Regions from separate parts of the Aeromonas media genome, predicted to be linked through region 3. Evidence: riboswitches for the same ligand, from Rfam matches in the RefSeq annotation. Region 3 holds a riboswitch; each other region holds the start of a gene.
The links. A riboswitch is a leader RNA that binds a small molecule or an ion and turns the genes downstream of it on or off. The one in region 3 is predicted to bind cyclic di-GMP.
Positions count from the first base shown of each region.

Region 1 (4,842 bases), 1.6 Mb from region 3:
GGGCCAGGTTGTTCAGGTCGAAGGCGCCACTGAAGTCGTAGCTCATCAGGAAGATGTGGTCCATGTACTGCTGGGCCGCCTGATAATCCACCTTGGCAATCTTGTCACCGCCGGCGCTGATGGCCGAAGTGAGCTCATACTGACGTCCGGTCTCGGCCTCCAGTTCGTCGAGCATGGCGCGCAGTTCCTGCATCAGCACCACATAGGTGGCGCCATCGCTCGGACCGCCCAGGCTGGGGTTGGCGCCCTGGCCGCCCGGGAACTCCCAGTCGATGTCCACGCCGTCGAAGAACTTCCAGGTCTGCAGGAACTCCTTGACCGAGGCGACGAAGGTGTCGCGCTTGGTCTTGTCCCCCAAGAAGTAAAAGGGATCCGAGAGGGTCCACCCCCCCCCCCGACCGAGGGCAGGATCTTGAGGTCAGGACGGGCCTGCTTGAGCGCCATCAGGTTGCCGAAGTTGCCCTTGTAGGGCTCATCCCAGGCACTGAGGTTGCCCTGGGACATCTGGATCGCCGCCCAAGGATCGTGGATGGAGACCTTGAAGTCCTCGCGACCGGCACAGGAGCGCTGCAGCGCCTCGAAGCTGCCGGAGATCTCTTTGAGGCTGTCGTTGATGCCGTTGCCGCCGCAGATGGGGGTGAAGCCATAGAGGATGTGAGTCAGGTTCTGGGCCGGGATCTTGTCGACGGTGAACTTGCGACCATAGACCCCCCATTCCACGTAGTAGGCACCCACCACCTTGCCGGACTTGTTGGCGTAGGGCTTGTTGTTCTCTTGCAGCGGTGCATTGAGCGGCGCCAGATGGCTGCCGTCGGTATCGGCGACCACCAGTTCCTTCTTGTCGGAGAGCGTGCAGCCGTCGGCGTTGCACAGGGCCACCTGCATCTGGTAGCGCCCTCCCTTGGTCACCTTGAAGTTGGCGGTACCCGCGGCTGAAGCCGGGCCTGACCACACCTCATTGCCATCGAGCAGCACCTTGGCGGTCTGGCCCACGTCACCGGACCAGAGGTTCCAAGTCACGCTGACCGGGGCGCCATCCTTGTGGACGGTCACCAGCTGGTTGTAAGCCGAGGCGGATTGATTGACTTCGACGATGGCGAACTTGGTGGGGCCCGAGCCTATGGTGGGTTTGCCAGGGGCAGCGGCGAAGGCGGAGGTAGCGCAGAGCCCCCCGACAAGGAGTGCCAGCAGGGAAAGTTTTGGACTTAACATATTTGAACTTCCTTATTTCGTTATTGGAATTAACAACGAAAAAGGCAACGCAACCTGACAGGTAACGCAGACATCATCGCAACCATGGCTTGGCCCATGGACGATACAACCTGTGGTGGCCCCGCTATCCTAGGCACTTTGACCCTTAGACCGGAGGCTTTGCGTCCCGGACTTTCATCCGGTTTGCCTTTTTGCACAACTTGATTTGCGACAAAAATAATCGCCGAATGACTATAGGTGGGAGCAGGAAGGGATGCTACCTAGTAAAAATGACAGCAAACAGGACTCACTTTTCGCAATTGTTCGCGAACATGCCGGCAAGCTGGCGCCAACATCGGTGATGCTGGCGCCTGATGATCATTCATGAACGAACCTATCAATGATTGATTGTGTGAAGCCTGTCACTGTATTGGCAACAGCAGGCTGTTCATCAATGCCCGCAGCTTGAGCGGCTTGACCGGTTTGCTGACGTAGCCAAAGCCGTGCTCGCGGATCTGCGTCTGCAGCTCGCTCTTGCGATCCGCGCTGATGATGATGCCGCCGATGCCATTGCCGTGGGCCAGCCGGATCATGTGCAGCGCCTGCAGTCCCGTCTTGCCATCGTCCAGGTGATAATCCGACAGCACCAGTTGCGGCAGGAAGCCGTCGCCGATGAGGGATAGCGCCTGCTCCAGGTTCTGGGCGCAACGCACCTCGCAACCCCAGCGCCCCAGCAGGGAGGCCATGGCGATGAGGATCTCCTCCTCGTTGTCGATGCAGAGCACCCGGATCCCCTCCAGCTGGCTGTCCCGCACCACGGGGGCCGCCACCTGGCTCGGCATCACGGGCCGGGTCGCGAGGTTGAGGGTGATGGCAAACACCGATCCCGCCCCCGGCCAGCTGCGCAGGGAGAGCTGGTGGCCCAGCACCTGGGAGATGCCGCGGGCGATGGCGAGCCCGAGGCCGAGCCCCTGCTCCCTCGCGGTGCGGGAGTGATCGAGGCGGGAGAATTCGTCAAAGATAGCCTCCTGCTTGTCCAGCGGGATGCCGGGGCCGTTGTCCCACACCTCGATGCGTACCTTGTCCCCCAGTCGACGGCAACCGAGCAGCACCCGGCCACCGGGGTTGTAGCGAAACGCATTGGTGAGGAAGTTCTGCAGCACCCTCCGCAGCAGGCGCACGTCGCTGTAGACGGCGAGGCGACTCTCCACCACGGAGAACTGGATCCCTCCCGCCTGGGCCAGCACCCCAAACTCGGCCTTGAGGTTGTCGAACATGTCGCGCAGGGCGAAATCGAGCTTCTTCGCCTTGAACTTGCCCGCCTCCAACCGTGAGATATCCAGCAGATCCGTGATGAGATCTTCGGTCGCCCCCAGGGCATCGTCGATGTGGCGGGCAATGCGGGCCGGCTCGTCTTCCGGCGGCAGCATCTCCAGCAGGGAGGAGGTAAACAGCTTAGCCGCGTTCAGCGGCTGGGTCAGATCGTGGCTCACCGCAGCCAGGAAACGGCTCTTGGAGTGGTTCGCCCGCTCCACCTGCTGGTTCACCAGCAGCAGTTGGCGGTTGAGCTCGGAGAGTTCATGGGTACGCTCGGCCACCCTGGCTTCCAGGTGCTCGTTCGCTTCGCGCAGCACCCGCTCCGCCGCCCGGAAGGGGGTGATGTCGGTGAAGGTCATCACGAAGCCCCCCGCCGGCATGGGATTGCCCTGCATCTCGATCACCCGGCCATCCGGTCGCTCCCGCGCCGAGACATGGGGGCTACCCCGTTTCATGAAGGCGACCCGCCGCGCCACCTGGGCCTCGATGTCTCCCGGGCCGCACAGTCCCTGCTGCGCGTTGTAGCGGATGATCTCCTCGATGGCGCGCCCCACCTGGATGAGCCCGTGCGGATAGTGGAACAGCTCGATGTAGCGCCGGTTCCAGGCCACCAGCCTGAGTTCCCGGTCCACCACCGAGATCCCCTGCCCCATGTGCTCTATGGCCCCCTGCAGCAGGCCACGGTTGAAGCGAAACACGTCGGAGGCCTCGTCCACTATGGTGGCGATCTCCTCGAGCTGCATGTTGCGCCCCTGCAGGGCAGAGGCCAGCACCAGCCGGGCGGACGAGGTGCCAAACACCCCCGCCAGCAGCCGCTCGGTGTGGGCAATCAGGTCGGCAGAGGCCTGCATCTGGGGCGCCAGGGTACCGCCGCGTTCGCCGGCGAAGCGGCCGAAGGCGCGCTTGACCCGGCTCGAGCCGACGAAGCGGGCCGCCAGCATCTCCAGCTCCTTGACCGAGACCCGCGCCTGGTAGAGTGCCGTGGTATCCCGGCTCGGCTTGCCGACGAAGTTGGCGGCCTGCAGCCGCTCGCTCACCGCCGCCCGCGACAGCAGGGAGCCCGCCACGTAGCCGAGCAGGTTGAGCAACAGGCTCAGGAAGATGCACCAGGCCCCCAGGCTCAGCTCGCGAAAGGCGGGCCAGTCGGGGGGGGCCAGCAGCGCCTCCAGGGGCGAGCCCGCCAGCAGGCCGCTCTCGGCCAGCAGGGTCACGAACCAGAGGCTGACTCCGAGGGCGAGCCCGAGATAGACCCCCTTGCGGTTGCCGTGCCGCCAGTAGAGGCCGAGCAGCAGGGCAGGGGCGAACTGGGCCACGGCGCCGAACGACAGATAGCCGATGCGCGACAGGCTGGTGAGATCCCCGAGCCAGAGATAGAGCACCCAGGCCGCCAGCAGGATCAGCAGTATGGCGCCCCGGCGCACCTGCAGCAGCAGCCGCATCAGCCGCTCATCCCGCCCCTGCTGCCAGAAGCGGCGCAGCAGCACCGGCAGCACCAGATCGTTGCTGACCATGATGGCCAGGGCTATGGTGCAGACGATCACCATGCCGGTGGCCGCCGAGGTGCCGCCGAGAAACGCCAGCATCGCCATGCCGTCGAAGCCGAGCGACATGGGCAGGCTGATGACATAGGTGTCCGAGGCCATGTCGGCCCCCACCCACTGCTTGCCCGCCAGCGCCAGCGGCCAGATGAAGAGCCCCATCAGGAACAGGTAGAGCGGGAACAGCCAGCGCGCCCAGTGCAGATCCTGGCCCTGGTTGTTCTCCACCACAGTCACGTGGAACTGGCGCGGCAGGCAGATGACGGCGCACATGGCCACCAGGGTATAGATGGCGAGCTCCAGCAGGCTGCCCGGCGACACCGCCACCACCGCATCGAGAAAGTCCCCGGCCACCAGGGTGCGGGCCTCGCTCGGCCTGGCGATGATGAGCCAGAGCGCGAAGCCCCCCACCGCCATGAAGGCGAGCAGCTTGACCACGGACTCGAAGGCGATGGCCACCACCATGCCGCGATGGTGCTCGGTGGCGTCCAGGTTGCGGGTGCCGAACAGTATGCTGAACAGGGCCAGCAACAGAGCGACGCCGAGGGCCAGCTCGGCCGTGTTGCCCGTGGGCCCCGCCGGCACCGAGTTGGCCATCAGCAGATCCAGCCCGGTGACGATGGCCTTGAGCTGCAGCACCAGGTAGGGAAGTATCCCCATGACGGCGATCAGGCTGATCACCATGGCCAGGCGCTGGGACTTGCCATAGCGGGCGGCGATGAAGTCGGCGATGGAGGTGATGTGCTCGCGCTTGGCCACCAGGATGAGGCGGGCCAGCAGGCGCCAGCCAAACAGG
Region 1 is NZ_CP075564.1:3,557,397-3,562,238, forward strand. It holds partial or broken gene KI797_RS16380 (glycosyl hydrolase family 18 protein) at 1-1,212, opposite strand, end outside; cyclic di-GMP riboswitch class I at 1,324-1,410, opposite strand; gene KI797_RS16385 (hybrid sensor histidine kinase/response regulator) at 1,614-4,842, opposite strand, start outside.
Region 1: linked by a shared signal. The riboswitch ahead of KI797_RS16380 (glycosyl hydrolase family 18 protein) and the one ahead of gbpA (N-acetylglucosamine-binding protein GbpA) in region 3 are both predicted to bind cyclic di-GMP.

Region 2 (4,842 bases), 260 kb from region 3:
TAGCGCCGAGGTGAGTTGGGGTTATAGCTCAGCTGGGAGAGCGCTTGCATGGCATGCAAGAGGTCCGCGGTTCGATCCCGCGTAGCTCCACCAAATTCTCCTCGAACAATCTGGAATCCAAGGGGTTATAGCTCAGCTGGGAGAGCGCTTGCATGGCATGCAAGAGGTCCGCGGTTCGATCCCGCGTAGCTCCACCAGATTCCAAATTGGTAATACAGTACCCAGGGCAGTGCGGTGTGTATCACCCAGGCCGACCTTTGTGGGGCTATAGCTCAGCTGGGAGAGCGCTTGCATGGCATGCAAGAGGTCCGCGGTTCGATCCCGCGTAGCTCCACCAATATTTAGAAGAAGGGCAAACGGCCGCCAGAACCGATTGTCTAAAGAGTAAAGAATTTGGGGTTATAGCTCAGCTGGGAGAGCGCTTGCATGGCATGCAAGAGGTCCGCGGTTCGATCCCGCGTAGCTCCACCAAATTCAGAGTGAAGGTCTTGACCTTGATTCGCAACAACTTGGGGTTATAGCTCAGCTGGGAGAGCGCTTGCATGGCATGCAAGAGGTCCGCGGTTCGATCCCGCGTAGCTCCACCAAACATTAAAAGGCCACCGTTATCGCGGTGGCCTTTTTGTTTTTGCCTATTTTTCTCTCTGCCTTCTATGCACGACTGTCAAAAAGCCCGCATTGGCTGCGAGCTTGGGTGTTGTGGCAAGTTATCAACCGTGGCGACGGCGCCAGGCCAGAGGCAGCAGGGTAGGTCTTCCTTTCATGGGTATTTTTTTATTTTTGGCCAGTGTTTCCATAGCCTTGGCGCGTTGGTCAAAGGCGCGCGTTGTCACATTTCTGGCAGCTCTGACCAGTGAGGCAACGCACATTATGGGGAGACAAAAGAGGCTGAGTCCGTTTTTCTGATGTGACTAACAGATTGATATTAATGACTTAATTCTTAGTTGGCCGATTGAAGGAAAGTGTGAACTGGCTGGCATGCACATATTTTCCTTAGAGAATAAAGATTGAGCGGCTGCCACTTGCTTCCTATACTCGAGCCGTTCCTCACGGAACCCAGGTTAAGGGCAAACCGGCAGTGATGCCGGGACGCAAAGCCTCCGATCTGTCCCAAGCGGACCAGACAGCGGGGTTACCCCGGGGTGACATGAGGGTATGTGGCCCGTCCATGGCCTGTTGTCGTTCCCTTGTTCCCTGTTGCGATTGCGCTTTTCCTGGTTTTAAAAGCCAAGACAAAACAAGGAAGATAACAATATGCAACAGATCTTGAGGCCCAGCAGGCTCGCCATGCTGGTCGCCCTTGCGGCCGTCCCTGCCTGGGCACAGGCCGCCTATCCCGCCTATCAGGCCGGCACCGCCTACAAGGCTGGCGACATCGTCAGCAACGCAGGCGCCCTCTATGAATGCAAGGAATTCCCTTATTCCGGCTGGTGTGGCGCGTCGCCTTACCACTACGAACCCGGTGTCGGCGCTGTCTGGGCCGATGCCTGGAAACTCTATGGCGGTGAGGTGCCGCCGCCGGCCCTGGTGATCGCCATCGGCTCCCCCGCCGTGGGCTGCAGCGTCAGCGAGGGGGCCAGTGTGGCCCTGGCGGTGACCCTGAGCGGCCCGGCCACGGCGCTCGCCAAGGTGGAATACCTGGTCGATGGCACCCTGGTCGCCACGGCCACGGCCTCCCCCTGGAGCGCCAGCTGGTCTGCCGCCGGTGTGGGCAATCACGCCCTCAAGGCACGGGCACTGGATAAAGACGGAAAGGTGCTGAGTGAAGCTGATTCCAGCTTCAAGGTCGCCGCCGTGGTGGCGCCAGAGGCCCCCAAGGTGAGCATCGCCAGCCCCGCCGCCGGTGCCAAGGTGACCCTGAGCCGCGCCCTCACCGTGACCGGCAATGTGACCGACGCCAATGACGACGTCGCCAAGCTCGAGCTCTTCGTGAATGGCCAGAAGGTGGGCGAAGACAGCAGCGCTCCCTGGCAACTGAGCTGGACGCCCCAGAACAAGGGGCTGACCGGTCTCAAGCTGGTGGCGACCGACAAGGCAAATCTCTCTGGCGAGTCCACCCAGGTGGATGTGCAGGTGGAAGAGGCGGCCCTGCCTCCCACCGGCGGCAACCTCTCCTGCGACGTGCGCCAGATCTACCGCGCCGATGGCAGCGAGTGCATGGGGGATGACCATGGCCGTCGCGTCATCGGTTATTTCACCTCCTGGCGTACCGGCAAGAACGGCTTGCCCTCCTACCTGGTGGGCGACATCCCCTGGGACAAGATCACCCACATCAACTACGCCTTCGCGGCGGTGGATGAACAGAGCCACCTCATCAAGGTGGATGACGCCGCCACCAAGATGACCTGGGACGGGGTGCCGGGCGCCGAGATGGATCCCGAGTTCGCCTATCAGGGTCACTTCAACCTGCTGTCGAAATACAAGAAGCAGTACCCGGACGTGAAGACCCTCATCTCGGTGGGGGGCTGGGCCGATACCCGCGGCTTCTACGCCGCCACCACCAAGGGCGACTGCTCGGTCAACACCGCCGGCATTAACGCCTTCGCCGACTCGGCGGTGGGCTTCATCCGCCAGTACGGTTTCGACGGGGTGGATGTGGATTACGAGTACCCCACCTCCATGAAGGATGCGGGCAACCCCAACGATTTCCCGCTCTCCAACCAGTGTCGCGGCAAGCTGTTTGCGAACTATGAAGTGCTGATGAAGACCCTGCGCAACAAGCTCGACAGCGCCGGGACCGAGGATGGTCGCAAGTACATGCTGACCATCGCCTCGCCGGCCTCGGCCTACCTGCTGCGCGGCATGGAAAACTTCCAGGTCACCCAGTACCTCGACTACGTCAACCTGATGACCTATGACTTCCACGGTGCCTGGAACCACTTCGTCGGCCACAACGCCGCCCTGTTCGACAACAAGGCGGATCCCGAGCTGTCCCAGTGGGGTGTCTACACCCAGGCCCAGTTCGGTGGCATCGGTTATCTCAACTCCGCCTGGGCAGCCCACTACTTCCGGGGGGCTTTGGCGGCGGGCAAGATCAACATAGGGGTGCCTTACTACACCCGTGGCTGGCAGGGGGTCACCGGTGGCACCCATGGCCTGGGGGGCAAGGCGGCGCTGCCGAGCCAGAGCGATTGCCAGCCGGGGACCGGTGGCAGCACCATTCCGTGCGGCAATGGTGCGGTCGGCATCGACAACATCTGGCATGACCTTGACAAGAACGGCAAGGAGATTGGCGGTGGTGCCGTGCCCATGTGGCATGCCAAGAACCTGGAGCATGCGGCCAGCCTCGGCATCACCACACTGCCGAGCTACGGCCAGGCCTGGGGTCTGGATCCCAACAACCCGGCCCACGTGATGCAAGGCCAGTACGTGCGTTACTACGACGACAAGGCCCATGCGCCCTGGCTGTGGAACGAGCAGAAGAAGGTGTTCCTCTCCACCGAAGATGAAGAGTCCATGGGCCACAAGCTCGACTACATCGTCAGTCGCGGTCTGGGGGGCGTGATGTTCTGGGAGATGGCGGGGGACTATGACTTCGACGCCGCGAAGAACGAGTACGTGATGGGCAGTACCCTCACCAGCCTCGCCTACGACAAGTTCAGCAAGGCCGACAAGGCGGCCCTGAAGCAGAACGATCTGCCGGCACCGGCCGCCCAGCTCGACATCGGTGTGAGCCTCTCCGGCTTCAAGGAAGGGGACTCCAACTACCCGATCAACCCGACCCTGAAGCTCACCAACAAGTCGACCCAGACCATACCGGGTGGCACCCGCATCGAGTTCCTGATGCCTACTTCCACCTCCGACACCATCACCGACCAGAGCGGTATGGGGCTGACCGTGGTGGAGAGCGGCGGCAACCAGAACTCCGACGGCATCGCAGGCGAGAAGGACTTCCACAAGGTGGCACTGACGCTGCCGGCCTGGAAGGCCTGGGCGCCGGGTACCGAGGTGGAAGTGGCCATGACCTACTATCTGCCAGCCGCTGGCGTACCGAGCGGCATGCGTTTGATTGCCGGTAGCCAGACCATAGGCCTGAAGTCCGACTTCCCGGCCCTGGCCGAGGCGGTGCTGGGGGGCAGCAGTGGCGGTGACGGCGGTAGCGGTGGCACCAGTTGCGCCAGCCAGAGCGTCAACCCGGCGGAGTACAATGCCTATCCGACCTGGCCACGCGGGGATCACGCCAACGGCACCGACCGCATGACCCACAACAAGGGGGTCTGGCAGGCGAACTGGTGGACCAGCAGCGAACCCAAGGCGGGTGATGGCAGCTGGAAGCTGGTATGCAATTACTGATGACAGGTTGAGGGGCCAACCCCGCCTCAACGCAATGACCCAATCCGGAGCCCAGGCTCCGGATTTTTTTGCTGCCTATATAAAGGAAGGGGACCATAAAAAAGACCGCTCCGAAGAGCGGCCAATTGCCACCAGGCAAGCTGTGGGGCTGACCCCCTTGTGGATGGGCAGTCGCCATGGACGGATGCCTGCCCATGGCGTGCCGGTTTATTGAGTGACGGCGCCGCCCTGCTGCTCCTTCAGGAAGCTGATCCAGGGGGAGGCGCGGCCACTGACGTTGCCATGCTGGGCTGCCTGGGTGAAGGCGTTCAATGCCTCCTTCGGTTTCTGCTGCTCGAAGTAGGCAACCCCGGTCAGGAACTTGAGATCCGCCCGCTGTTCACCGCTGGCATTGGCGGCAGGCTTGGCGGCGAAGGCCACCAGATCCTGGTAGCGCTTGCTCTGGATCATCATGCGCGCCATCTTCAGTTGCAGATCGGCACTGGGGGCCAGCTTGTAGGACTTGGCCAGGGTATCGATGGCCGGGTCCAGCTCCTTGGCCTGGTGCCA
Region 2 is NZ_CP075564.1:887,273-892,114, forward strand. It holds tRNA gene KI797_RS04235 (tRNA-Ala) at 18-93, shown strand; tRNA gene KI797_RS04240 (tRNA-Ala) at 122-197, shown strand; tRNA gene KI797_RS04245 (tRNA-Ala) at 262-337, shown strand; tRNA gene KI797_RS04250 (tRNA-Ala) at 396-471, shown strand; tRNA gene KI797_RS04255 (tRNA-Ala) at 512-587, shown strand; cyclic di-GMP riboswitch class I at 1,057-1,140, shown strand; gene KI797_RS04260 (glycosyl hydrolase family 18 protein) at 1,255-4,293, shown strand; gene KI797_RS04265 (tetratricopeptide repeat protein) at 4,501-4,842, opposite strand, start outside.
Region 2: linked by a shared signal. The riboswitch ahead of KI797_RS04260 (glycosyl hydrolase family 18 protein) and the one ahead of gbpA (N-acetylglucosamine-binding protein GbpA) in region 3 are both predicted to bind cyclic di-GMP.

Region 3 (4,842 bases):
GTCAAGGAGTTGCTGGATCTGGTGCAGCTCAGCCACGTGGCCGAGCGCTATCCGACCCAGCTTTCCGGTGGTCAGCGCCAACGGGTCGCCCTGGCGCGTGCCCTGGCGGTGCAACCCAAGGTGCTGCTGCTGGACGAGCCCTTCGGCGCCCTCGACGCCCAGGTGCGCAAGGAGCTGCGCCGCTGGCTGCGGGAGCTGCACGACGAACTGCACGTCACCAGCCTGTTCGTGACCCACGATCAGGAGGAGGCGCTGGAGGTGGCGGATAGGGTGGTGCTGATGAACGCAGGCCGGGTCGAGCAGATCGGCACTCCGGCCGAGGTCTATGACCAGCCCGCCACCGCCTTCGTGCACAGTTTCCTCGGCAGCGTAAACCTGTTCCGCGGCCGTGTGGCCGGGCAGGGGCTTGGCATAGGTGAGCAGCAGTTGGGTGGCCCCATCAGCTCCCAGCTGGCACAAGGCAGTGCGGCCATCGCCTATGTGCGCCCCCACGAGCTGGAGATTCTGCCAGCGGATGCACCGGGTGGCATCAGCGCCACCATCACCCGTTTGTTGCCCATGGGGCCGCGGATCAGGGTGGAGTTGCGCGGGGATGGCGAGACCAGGGGGGCTCACTACGAGGCCGAGCTGAGCAAGGAGGCCGCCCGGGCCTTCGCTCCCGGCCAGGGGGTGCGTCTGGTGGCCCGACATGCGCAGCTCTATCCCGACTACCAGATTTGAGGGCGAGGGCCCAAGACGAGACTCCTTTCAGGCTTGCAGCCGGACTCTGATCCGGCCACCCAATAACAAGAGGACGGTGGCAGTATCCACCGCCACTCAGCGCAGGAGGCGATGAGGTGAATTTTCAGCAATTACGCATTATCCGGGAAGCGGCGCGGCGGGATTACAACCTGACCGAGGTGGCCAATGCCCTCTTTACCTCCCAGTCTGGGGTCAGCCGCCATATCCGCGAGCTGGAGGAGGAGCTGGGGCTCGCGCTCTTCATCCGTTACGGCAAGCGGTTGCTCGGCATGACGGAGCCGGGCAAGGAGTTGCTGGTGATCGCCGAGCGCATTCTGGGGGACGCCGACAATATCCGCAAATTGGCCAGCACCTTCGCCAACCGGGATTCGGGGCGGCTGCTGGTAGCGACCACTCACACCCAGGCACGCTATGCCCTGCCCCGTGTGGTGAAGGCGTTTCGCGAGCAGTTCCCCCTGGTGCAGCTGGAGCTGCGCCAGGGCAGCCCGGAGGAGATAGTGCGGCTGGTGCAGACCGGCGAAGTGGACATCGGCATCAGCAGCGAGCAGCTCGACAAGAGCGAAGGCGTGGTCGCGTTTCCCTACTACCGCTGGCACCACAATATAGTGGTGCCGGAGCAGCACCCCCTCACCGCCGAACGGGAACTCACCCTGGCGGCCCTGGCCCACTGGCCCATAGTGACCTATCAGGCGGGCCTGACGGGGCGGGTGCGGGTGGATGAGGCCTTCGCCGAGGCGGGGATACATCCGCAGATCCTGCTGACCGCCCAGGACTCCGACGTCATCAAGACCTATGTCGAGCTGGAGATGGGGGTGGGCATACTGGCGGACATGGCGTTCGATCCCCAGCGGGACAAGGGGCTGGTACAGCTCGACGGCAGCCGGTTGTTTGCGCCGCACACCGCCTGGATAGGCCTCAAGCAGGGGCAGTTCCAGCACAACTTCACCTGGCAGTTCATCCAGCTCTGCAACCCCGAGCTGGCGCTGGCGGAGATCCAGGCCAGGGCCATGAGCAACGAGCCGCTGCTCGATTACCAGATCTGAATGTGGCGCATGGTCTGAAAAAGCAGGGAGCCCTTGGCTCCCTGCTTGTTTATTCGGCTCTTCAGCCAGGCCCAGAGCCTCACTCATTGGTTAGCGCCCGCTCTGGGGACCCAACATGCGATACAGGGTGCGATCCCCCTTGATCCTGTGATGGTAGAGGGCGGCGGCCACGTGCAGCAGGACCAGCGCCGCCAGTAACAGGCAGCCGAGGCGATGGACGCCGAAGAAGAAGGCGTTGACCTCAGGTACATCGATGGGGTTGCCGACCGGGTAGAGCCAAAACAGGGAATAACCCTGCTCCAGCATCAGGAAGCCGCTCAACAGCACGATGCACATCAGGCCGTAGAGCAGGGCGTGAGCCAGCCTGGCGGCGGGATGGTGAGGCTCGGCTTTATCTTCGGGCAGGGGTGCGCGCCAGTGCCGCCAGCCCCAGCGCAGCAGGAAGAGCGGGGTGATCAGGGTCGCCATCGACATGTTCAACACCGACAGAAACTGAAACAGCCTGGGGTGGCTGTCGATCACCAGGTGCATCAGGTAGCCCGCCAGGGTGGCGTAGAGGATGACGGCGGCCATCAATCAGTGCAGCAGGCGGCTCAGGGGGTCATAGTAGTCTTTCGTCATAGGATTTTTCCGACTGGGGCCCAGGGTGCTGCAAGGCACCGGGAGCGCGGATGACAGGCACAAAAAAGAGGCCGCTCGGGCCTCTTCTGATTGCGGGGAGCAGTTCACCAGGGTCCAGGCATCCTGCCAGTTGGTGCCCACACCGGGCTCATACTGGGTCGCAGTGCTTGTCCAGATGGTGCACCAGCCGCTGTAGGGGTAGGGCTTGCACTGATAGATCTTGCCATCTTTCGGCTGCAGTACCTTGGTGCCTGCCGCATAGGATTTGAGCCCCTCCGGGAAACTGTACTGGTAGTCACCGCCGCTGGCCGGATCCTTGAACATCAGATCCACGGTCTGCTGCAGGGGGGCGCCGCCCGCCTTCGGCTTGCCCTCGATCACCAGTTGGTGGTGACCGGCGCTCAGACCGCTGACCTCCATGGTGAAGCTCTGGCTGCTGTCCTTGATGTCGGCACTGGTTTGACCCTTGGCGGCGCCACCGTGGTCATACAGGGTGTTGGTGACCGCGAGATCCCCCTCGGCCGTGACGGTGAAGTTGAGGGTGACCTTGCCGTTGTCGAGCAGGTATTCGTTCTCCAGCCCGCTCACGCTGATGCCGTCATTCACCGGGGGTTGCTGCTGCTCGAGCTGGACCTCGACCCGCTGCAGGTTGCTGCCCGCCTTCAGGTAGACGGGATTCTGGCCGTAGACCGGGTTGAACTGGCCATCGGAGCCTTGCTGACCAGCGCGGATCTGGCTCTGCTCGGCGTTGATCTTGGCGGCCAGATCGTGGGCCCAGTTGTTCTTTTGACCCTGCTCGGCGGAACCAATGGTCAGCACTGTCTGCAGATCGGTGCGCTCGCCGTTGGCGTCGAATACCCGGGTCTTGGCCTTGTCGCCGGCAACCAGATCGATGGAGGAGTAGATGGTCCCGCCCTGGCTCCAGGCCAGCGGTGGCTGGGTGCCGCCGTCGAACTGGACATCGATCAGGTTGTAGAAGCTGTTGGCGGTATCTCCCACTTCCCAGACGCCGAGGATGACCTGATGACCGGTGCGCGCCGGCAGGGTGCACTGATGGGTGACCTGTTTGGGCGGTTGCACCATGCCCCCGTCGATGACACAGAACGGATTGAGATCGAAGGAGTCCCTGGTCAGCGGCTGGTTCGGATTCCACTCCTGCTTGGTGAGGTAGTAGCGCCAGTTGCGGGTGACATGGTTGGCGGTGAAGGTCCAGCCGATGGCGAAGGGGCCGGCCTGCACCTGTCGCTTGGTCCAGCGATCGCTGGTCTGGGCGTTGAGCTCAGCGAATTGTGGATGACCGGCCGAGGCGATCTGGCCGTCGGCGGGGCCGCCATTGGGGAAGCCGGACGGCGCCTCCAGGCTCTGTGGCTCCCATTGAATGGCGCCGCACTGGCTGTTGCCGCCGGTCTTGCACAGATAGTTGCGCCCTTCCGGCTGGCTGATGTAGCCGTGGGCGAGCGCGCCGCCGCTGGCGAGCAACGCCAGCGCGGTGGCCACATGATTGAGTTTGATTTTTGCTGCCATACATTCCTCTGTTCGGTGATGTGGGCAGTCAAGTTGGCAGGGGAATTCCCCGTGACACACCTGAGTGTGGCAACCCCGCTATCCTGGACGACATGTCTTTAGACCGGAGGCTTTGCGTCCTGGCCTTTCAACCAGTTTGCCAAATGACTACATAAAGGGTCAGGGTGCCGCCTTTGATGACGACACAGTCATGATGGCTTTTTTTTGATTAAATTATTAAGTATAAATCTTTGCAACTTGATCTCATCGGAGTAGAGCAATAACTTAACTCATTGTTTTTAAATTTATATTTAATCCATCAAGTTGGGGTTAGTTCGCCCATTCTGTTGAAAAGATGCGAGGTGGTGACATTTTTCATTGATGAAAAAATCCCCTGTCGGCGGGGCCGGCAGGGGATGGGACTGGGTCAGGTGGTCAGTGGTGCGGGTACTGGTCTGTGCGGCGGGAGGGCGAGGGGCGCGGAGCCTGACCGGGCGACAGATCCCGGGGGAGGCCATTGCCGAGCCTGAACACCGCCAGCCGCTCGTCCAGGCTGCGGGAGAGTCCGGCCAGCAGCTCGCTCTCCCGGGCCAGCTGGGATGCGGCCTGGGACATCTCCAGGGCCGAGTCATTGATGCCGCTGACGTTGCGGTTCATGTCCTCGGCCACCATGCTCTGCTGCTCCGCCGCAGTGGCGATCTGGGTCGCCATGTCGCTCACGTGCTGGATGTGATTGACGATGAGGGAGAGATCCTGCCCCGCCTTTTCGGACTGGCCGACGCTGCTCTCCGCCAGCTTGCGGCTGGCGTCCATGGCGCTGGCGGCGGTCATCGCCCGCTGCTGCAACTGGGTGATGGTGCTCTGGATCTCCTCGGTGGAGTGGCGGGTGCGGCTGGCCAGCTGGCGTACCTCGTCGGCCACCACGGCGAAGCCG
Region 3 is NZ_CP075564.1:628,958-633,799, forward strand. It holds gene KI797_RS03055 (sulfate/molybdate ABC transporter ATP-binding protein) at 1-720, shown strand, start outside; gene cbl (HTH-type transcriptional regulator Cbl) at 837-1,784, shown strand; gene KI797_RS03065 (cytochrome b) at 1,875-2,357, opposite strand; gene gbpA (N-acetylglucosamine-binding protein GbpA) at 2,361-3,929, opposite strand; cyclic di-GMP riboswitch class I at 3,995-4,080, opposite strand; gene KI797_RS03075 (methyl-accepting chemotaxis protein) at 4,344-4,842, opposite strand, start outside.